Regions from separate parts of the Staphylococcus sp. 11262D007BW genome, predicted to be linked through region 2. Evidence: riboswitches for the same ligand, from Rfam matches in the RefSeq annotation. Region 2 holds a riboswitch; the other holds the start of a gene.
What was found. Region 2 has a riboswitch for lysine ahead of ACEE93_RS05360 (amino acid permease). Riboswitches for the same ligand answer to the same signal wherever they lie in the genome.
Positions count from the first base shown of each region.

Region 1 (4,426 bases), 260 kb from region 2:
AATTTTTGGTAAATCTTCCCAAGGTATGAGTACTTCTCTTGGTAAACCGATATCTAGCCTTGCCCCTTCGCGATCAGTACTTAACACGCGGACAAAGTCATAGCGTCCTACAACAATATCAGGCATGTTTTGTGTCGCAAATAAATCTCCTGAACGGTTAGGATAAATGAAGAAGCTATATGACTCCCCTATTTCTAGCACATCATCTTCTTCAATTTCAGATTGATTTAATTTAACAGTTTCTTTATTCGGGCCTTCTAAAATATACGTTGACCCTTCTATTGATTTAACCTCTAAAAATGTGATTGTCCCTGCGATTTCTTGTTCTTTAAAAGACATAATGTACTCCTCTTTCCTTATAATATCGCTATTATAACATGGTAAAAGATTTATAGATATCCAAAGTTAATATTTGCTATTTAAAATGCTTATTTATCAACCTATCGAAAGTCATTAATGAATATGATATAATGCATCCATTACTATATCATAATTAAAGGAGCAAATACATGTTACAAGTTACAGATGTCAGTTTACGTTTTGGAGATCGTAAATTGTTTGAAGACGTCAATATTAAATTTACACCTGGCAATTGTTATGGTTTGATTGGCGCTAATGGTGCTGGTAAATCAACATTTTTAAAAATATTATCTGGGGAAATCGATTCCCAAACAGGACACGTTTCATTAGGTAAAGATGAACGTTTAGCTGTATTAAAACAAGATCACTTCGCATATGAAGACGAGCGTGTTTTAGATGTGGTAATCAAAGGACATGAACGTCTTTTTGAAGTGATGAAAGAAAAAGATGAGATTTATATGAAACCAGACTTTAGTGATGAAGATGGTATTCGAGCTGCTGAACTTGAAGGTGAATTTGCAGAGATGAACGGTTGGAATGCAGAGGCAGACGCTGCTACATTACTTTCAGGTTTAGGTATTCCTGCAGAACTTCATGATAAAAACATGTCAGAACTTGAAAATAACCAAAAAGTTAAAGTATTACTTGCTCAAAGTCTTTTTGGTGATCCAGATGTTTTATTACTAGACGAGCCTACCAACGGATTAGATATTCAAGCCATCAGCTGGTTAGAAGACTTTTTAATTAACTTTGAAAATACGGTAATCGTTGTTTCACATGACCGCCACTTTTTAAATAATGTATGTACACATATCGCTGACTTAGACTATGGTAAAATTAAAGTTTATGTTGGTAACTATGATTTTTGGTATCAATCAAGTCAACTTGCTCAAAAAATGGCGCAAGAACAAAATAAAAAGAAAGAAGAAAAAATTAAAGAGCTTCAAGACTTCATTGCACGATTTTCTGCTAATGCTTCAAAATCTAAACAGGCAACAAGTCGTAAAAAACAACTTGAAAAAATTGAACTTGATGATATTCAACCTTCATCACGCCGTTATCCTTACGTTAAATTCACACCTGAACGTGAAATCGGTAATGATTTACTTTTCGTTAATAATGTATCGAAAACGGTTGATGGTGAAAAAGTATTAGATAATATTTCATTTACTATGAATCCAAATGATAAAGCCGTTTTAATCGGTCAAAGTGAAATTGCTAAAACGACTTTATTAAAAATATTAGCTGGTGAAATGGAGCCAGATGAAGGTTCGGTTAAATGGGGTGTGACGACATCACAAGCCTACTTCCCTAAAGATAACTCAGATTACTTTGACGGTGTAGATATGAACTTAGTTGACTGGTTACGTCAATATGCACCAGAAGATGAGCAAACTGAAACATTTTTACGTGGCTTTTTAGGACGTATGTTATTTAGCGGCGAAGAAGTTAAGAAAAAAGCCGACGTTTTATCAGGTGGTGAAAAGGTTCGTTGTATGTTAAGTAAAATGATGCTTTCTAATGCGAACGTATTATTACTTGATGAACCTACGAACCACTTGGACTTAGAAAGTATCACATCAGTGAATGAAGGATTAAAATCGTTTAAAGGGTCTATTATTTTCACATCACATGACTTTGAATTTATAAATACAATCGCTAATCGCGTCATTGATTTAGATGTTGAAGGCGGATTATCTAAAGAAATTTCGTATGAATCTTATTTAGAAGAAAAAGGTGTACTGGTTAAGGCGAAATCATAGTACATTAATCATCTATTAGTCTGTATTGTAACGAGGTTGAGACACGTTCTTGCTTTAAGATACCATTAATTGGTTTCTTAGCACTTAAATAGTTTATGTCTCAGCCTCGTTTTATGCCCTATTAAAGATTATTTTACCTCATTAATTGTCAGTAAATTTTAAAATTTAGGATTTTTGTGTTTACAATATATACCAAGCTATGTATAATACTATTCATAAACAATTAAATATTGTTGATGAGGCGCATCGATCATGATTAAGTAAATGTCTTATGTCTGCAAGCACTATTTACTGAAAGGGTGAGATGCCGAAATAAATAAACGTTGCAGCGTTTGTTTATTGGACGCTACGGTTAAGAGCTAAGGGTCTGTCATTATGATTAATAATGGAGTGCATCACTTGTAATCAACCGCACAAGTTCGCACGCCGAGCTTGTTTTTTTATACTTCAAAAAGATATGGAATTTTCAATAAACCAAGTTACTTCCCTATTTTGAAGTTGAAGTATAGAGACTGTATTAGTTATTTTCAGAATTATATGAAATTGGTATTAGTTTAACAAAAGAATATGGAGTGAGAATTTATGGCGAGATTAGCAGTTGTAGGAGCAACAGGTTTAGTTGGTACAAAAATATTAGAAACATTAGATCGAAAAGGTATTAAGTTTGATGAATTGACACTTTTTTCATCTGCACGTTCTGCCGGTCAAGAAGTAGCGTTTCAAAATCATACTTATACTGTTCAAGAGTTAACTGAATCAAGTGCTGCACAACCGTTTGATTATGTGCTCATGAGTGCAGGAGGAAGTACGAGCAAACAATATGCGCCTATTTTTGAAGCACATGGTGCAATTGTGGTAGATAATTCGAGTCAATGGCGTATGGCTGAAGATATTGATTTGATTGTACCTGAAGTCAATACCCCTACTTTTAACCGAGGTATTATCGCAAATCCTAATTGTTCAACGATTCAATCTGTAGTGCCATTAAAGGTGTTACAAGATGCTTTTGGTTTACAACGTGTTGCCTATACAACTTATCAAGCTGTATCAGGCTCAGGTGTGCAAGGTAAAAAAGATTTAAGTGAAGGTGCTAATGGCGCAGAACCAAAAGCTTATCCGCACCCTATTTATAATAATGTTTTACCACATATCGATGTTTTTCAAAGTGACGGTTATACAAAAGAAGAACATAAAATGATTGATGAAACAAGAAAGATTTTAAATTTACCACATTTAAATGTTACAGCTACTTGTGTAAGAGTACCTGTTCAAGATAGTCACAGCGTGCATATTAACGTAACGCTCGACAAACAGACGACGGTTGAAGACATTCAAAAGGTATTTGACGAGGATAATCGTGTCGTATTAATTGACCAACCTGAAGAAAATAAATATCCACTCGCCGTTTATTCTACTGGAAAAGACGATATATTTGTAGGTCGTATACGAAAAGATGAGTCGCTAGATAATACATTCCACGTATGGGTTACATCTGATAACTTACTTAAAGGAGCTGCACTGAACACTGTTCAAATTCTAGAACAAGTCTTAAATTTGAAAGGAGAATAAATAATGTCACATTTGTTTGAGGGAACTGGCGTTGCTTTGATTACCCCATTTGTAAATGATGAAGTAGATTATCCTTCTATACGGAAACAAGTCAATTTTCTAATTGACCAACATATTCAATCTTTAGTAGTAAATGGTACAACAGCAGAAAATCCAACATTAACTGAAGAAGAACAAACCCAAATACTTAAAACGGTTATTGAAGAAAATGATTCACGCGTACCGGTTATTGTAGGTACAGGAACAAATAATACACAAAAATCTATCGAAGCATCACTCAGAGCTAAATCTTTAGGAGCAGATGCGATTATGTTAATTACCCCCTATTATTTAAAAACGAGTCAGCGTGGGTTAATTAAACATTTTGAAACGATAGCTAATAAAGTACAATTACCTGTTATTTTATATAATGTCCCTTCTCGGACAAATTCAACAATTGAACCTAAAACAGTTGAACGTCTTAGTCAAAATCCATATATTGTTGGCTTAAAAGATGCGACCAATGATTTAAATTATTTAAGCGAAGTACAATCACGTGTTGATGAAAACACGTTTGCTATATATAGCGGTAATGATGATAATATTGTTGAATTTTATCAAAAAGGCGGACATGGTGTTATTTCTGTAGTAGCTAATGTCATTCCACAAGCGATGCAAGATGTGTATGAGCATGCTAACGCGCGTAAATCCTTATTTAAACCTATCTCTAATTTATTAGAGGCTTTGAGTGTGGA
Region 1 covers NZ_JBPWPJ010000001.1:830,223-834,648, forward strand. Annotated here, with positions in the region: gene ACEE93_RS03995 (CvfB family protein) at 1-339, opposite strand, end outside; gene ACEE93_RS04000 (ABC-F family ATP-binding cassette domain-containing protein) at 510-2,123, shown strand; lysine riboswitch at 2,352-2,527, shown strand; gene ACEE93_RS04005 (aspartate-semialdehyde dehydrogenase) at 2,706-3,692, shown strand; gene dapA (4-hydroxy-tetrahydrodipicolinate synthase) at 3,696-4,426, shown strand, end outside.
Region 1: it holds a riboswitch for lysine, as region 2 does, so the genes downstream of both, ACEE93_RS04005 (aspartate-semialdehyde dehydrogenase) here and ACEE93_RS05360 (amino acid permease) in region 2, are expected to answer to the same signal.

Region 2 (4,426 bases):
AACAAGTGTTGCTTTACGTAATTTACGTTTTTGTTTAGTTGATTTGTTCGCAAATAAGTGAGATGTGTATGCTCTAGAACGTTTAAATTTACCTGATCCAGTTCTTTTAACACGTTTCGCAGCTCCACGATGAGTTTTCATTTTAGGCATAGTAATATCCTCCTATATTCTTTTATTTTTCATTTACTGGTGCTAACATAAGGAACATTTGGCGACCTTCCATTTTAGGTTTTTGCTCAATTGTTGCAATGTCTTTGCATTCTTCAGCAAACTTTTCTAAAACGCGTTGGCCAATTTCTTTATGTGTAATTGCACGTCCTCTGAAACGAATAGAAACTTTACATTTGTCACCTTTTGATAAGAACTTACGCCCGTTCTTCAACTTCGTATTAAAGTCATGCTCCTCAATCGTTGGACTAAGGCGAATTTCTTTAACATTGATGACTTTTTGTTTCTTTTTCATTTCTTTTTCTTTTTTCTGTTGCTCGTATTTATATTTTCCGTAATCCATAATACGCGCAACAGGTGGTTTAGCATTTGGTGCAACAATCACAACGTCTAAACCAATACGATCAGCCATTTCTAAAGCTTCACGTTTTGATTTGACACCGATTTGATCACCATTTTGACCAATAAGACGTAATTCTTTTGCACGAATCTTTTCATTCACTTGAGTTTGATCCTTAGCTATGGTTGACACCTCCCATAAGTTTACGAATGGTCCAAGTACAAAAAAAGCGAGGATATACTATCCCCGCTTCTAATAACAACATGATTCATTTCACATGTCAGTATCGTTAACCTGCCAACAGCTATTGCGTCGCTACAGGTGAGAAGCGGGTTGCTTCTACTTGGTCCGTTTCGTATTCAACAAAAACAACTATACCAACATTTTAAAATTTAGTCAACCTTTTTCTGAAAGTTTTTCTCATCCATTGTCACGTCTTGGTCTAGATTCACTTTGTCTAAAGGAATTAGCTTTGTTTTATATCTCACTTTGTGATAGATGAAAAAGATTAAAAAGATTGGAATACCCATATAAGTGATAAGGAAACGATTTAAATCAAAATCACCTTGTGTAATAAGATCCACATCTTGACCAATTATGACAATAATACACAGTATAAAGGCAAGAATAGGACCAAATGGGAATAACTTAGCATGGTATTTCAACTTACCTATATCGTAATTTTGCGCCTCAAATGCTTTTCGGAAACGATAATGGCTGATAGCAATACCTAACCATGCAATAAAACCAGTTAACCCACTCGCTGCAACAATATATTCATAAGCATTACCACTTAAATTTTGCACAAGGAAGATTAAAACAACAATGCCTGCAGTTGTTAACATCGAAATAAGTGGCGTACCATTTTTATTTGTTTTTCCAAATGCTTTTGCAGCTAATCCATCTTTACTCATAGAATATAACATTCTCGTACTCGCATACATTCCTGAGTTACCGGCAGATAATACTGATGTTAAAATAACAGCATTCATAAATGATGCGGCAAAAGCAAGACCCGCATTTTTAAATACTAAAGTAAACGGAGAAGTTGCAATATCTTCTTCTCCTCCCATTAATGCTGGGCTATCATAAGGAATTAACATACCGATAATGAAAATCGCAAAAATGTAGAATAATAAAATACGCCAAAATACTTGTTTAATCGCTTTTGGTACTGCTCTTTCTGGATTTTCAGACTCACCTGCAGTAATACCTACAAGTTCTGTACCTTGGAAAGAGAAGCCTGCAATTAAAAACACACCAAAAATAACAAGTAAGTTACCACCAAATCCATCACCTAGCAATGGCGCATCGCCTGTTGTAAAGACATCAAATCCAACAGCACTGCCGCCCATAATACCAAAAATTGTAAGAACACCAACAATCAAGAAAATAATTACAGTAATTACTTTAATGAAAGCAAACCAATATTCACTCTCACCATAAACTTGAACTGATAAGGCATTCAAACCAAAAATAATGAGCATAAACAGACAGCTCCATGCCCAAGCTGGAAGAAATTGCAGCGGTTCCCAATACTGAATAACTTGGGCTGCAATCGTTACATCGGCAGCGACCGTAATAACCCAGTTAAACCAGTAATTCCAACCTAAGGCAAAACCGAGAGATGGATCTACAAAGCGCGTTGCGTATGTACTAAAAGATCCTGAAACTGGTAAGTATGTAGCCATTTCTCCTAATGATGTCATTAAGAAAAAGACCATTACACCGATAATAGTGTAACCTAATAGCGCACCAAGTGGGCCAGCATCATGTACTGCACCACCAGACGTCATAAAGAGCCCGGTTCCTATTGCACCACCAATTGCTATCATCGAAATGTGTCGATCTTTTAAATGACGTTGGACGCCATTTTGATTATTATTTTCGTTACTCATATTTTTATCCTTTCCTTTACTTAGAGGATAGACAACTCTGATTCAACGAGTATAAAACGTTGTATACTTAAATGAAGTTAGGAGGTTAAGACATCTACTCGATAAACTAACCTCATTTACAGTATTTCTTACCCTATTCAACATTTGTAAACCTATAATAATACTATGATTCAAATGAAATAAGGAACAGCGCCTTTCAAAATATTTGGTTTAATTAAAAAGGTTGCACCAAACTGATGCAACCTTTAAATCATCAATAGTAGCGCATCACAAATGTGACAGTCTAGTTCCTTTCGAATACTAGCCCAACAATAAAAGTTGATAGCCTTTTATCATTTCGGCATTGCTACCTTTCACCTGTTCAACCTCTGTACTATCTTACTTCTGACAAGTTACTCTTTAACAATGCATCCTCTAACTAAATCTCTATATAATTTATATTCAATATACACTAATTTAAGTGATATCGCAAGCTTATCTCTGTTTCTTTAGACGAATTTCATCAACTAAGTCCCAAATAAATGTATCTTTTTCTACAGTTTCTTGATCTTTTGAACCGTATTTACGGACGTTCACTTCATTATTTTCTACTTCTTTATCCCCTACTACAATTTGATAAGGGATTTTTTTCATTTGTGCTTCTCGAATTTTGTAACCCATTTTTTCGTTACGATCATCGATATTAACACGTACACCTTGTGATTTTAATTCATCTTGAATTTGTCTTGCATAATCATAATGTAAATCAACATTTACCGGAATGATTTCAACTTGTTGTGGTGCAAGCCAAGTTGGGAATGCCCCTTTTGTTTCTTCTGTTAAAAAGGCTACAAAACGTTCCATTGTTGAAACCACACCACGGTGAATCACAACTGGTTGATGTTGCTCACCATCTTGACCAATATATGTGAGTTCAAATTTTTTCGGTAGTAAAAAGTCTAGTTGTGCAGTTGATAATGTTTCTTCTTTACCCATTGCAGTTTTAACTTGAACGTCTAATTTAGGGCCATAGAACGCCGCTTCTCCAATGGCTTCATCATAATCTAATTCTAATTCATCAACGGCTTCTTTTAACATTGCCTCAGCTTTATTCCACATGTCATCATCATCGTAATATTTTTCTTTATCTTCAGGATCACGATAACTTAAACGGAATTTATAATCTTTAAAGCCAAAGTCTTCATATACATCAAGAATCATTAAAACGACACGTTTGAATTCTTCTTTAATTTGGTCAGGTCTTACGAAGATATGCGCATCGTTTAAAGTCATACCTCTTACACGTTGTAAACCTGATACTGCACCACTTGCTTCATATCGATGCATTGTTCCTAATTCAGCAATACGAATTGGTAATTCACGATAAGAATGCGGTCTATTTGCGTAAACCATCATATGATGCGGACAATTCATAGGTCTTAACACCATAGATTCATCTTCATCTAATTGCATTGCTGGGAACATATCATCTTGGTAATGATCCCAGTGACCAGATGTTTTATATAAGTCTACGTTAGCGATAACCGGTGTATATACATGATCGTAACCAAGGCTCACTTCTTTATCTACAATATAACGCTCAATTTCTCGACGAATTGTAGCACCGTTTGGTAACCATAACGGTAAACCTGCACCGACAAGTTGATTGTTTGTAAATAATTCTAAATCTTTACCGATACGACGATGATCACGTTCTTTACGTTCTTCTAATAATTTAAGATGTGCTTTTAAATCTTTTTTATCGAAGAATGCTGTACCATAAATACGTTGTAACATTTTATTGTTACTATCGCCGCGCCAATATGCACCAGCTGTTGAAAGTAATTTAAATTCTTTTATTTTTGAAGTTGACGGCACATGTACACCACGACATAAATCTGTAAATTCACCTTGAGTGTAAAGTGTGACATTTTCACCTTCAGGAATTGCATCAATCAGTTCTAATTTGTATTCATCATCTTTAAAAAATGCTTTCGCTTCATCTCTTGAAACGACTTTACGTTCGATTTTATGATTTTCA
Region 2 covers NZ_JBPWPJ010000001.1:1,095,109-1,099,534, forward strand. Annotated here, with positions in the region: gene rpmI (50S ribosomal protein L35) at 1-150, opposite strand, end outside; gene infC (translation initiation factor IF-3) at 173-700, opposite strand; ribosomal protein L20 leader region at 724-859, opposite strand; gene ACEE93_RS05360 (amino acid permease) at 901-2,406, opposite strand; lysine riboswitch at 2,659-2,831, opposite strand; gene thrS (threonine--tRNA ligase) at 2,881-4,426, opposite strand, start outside.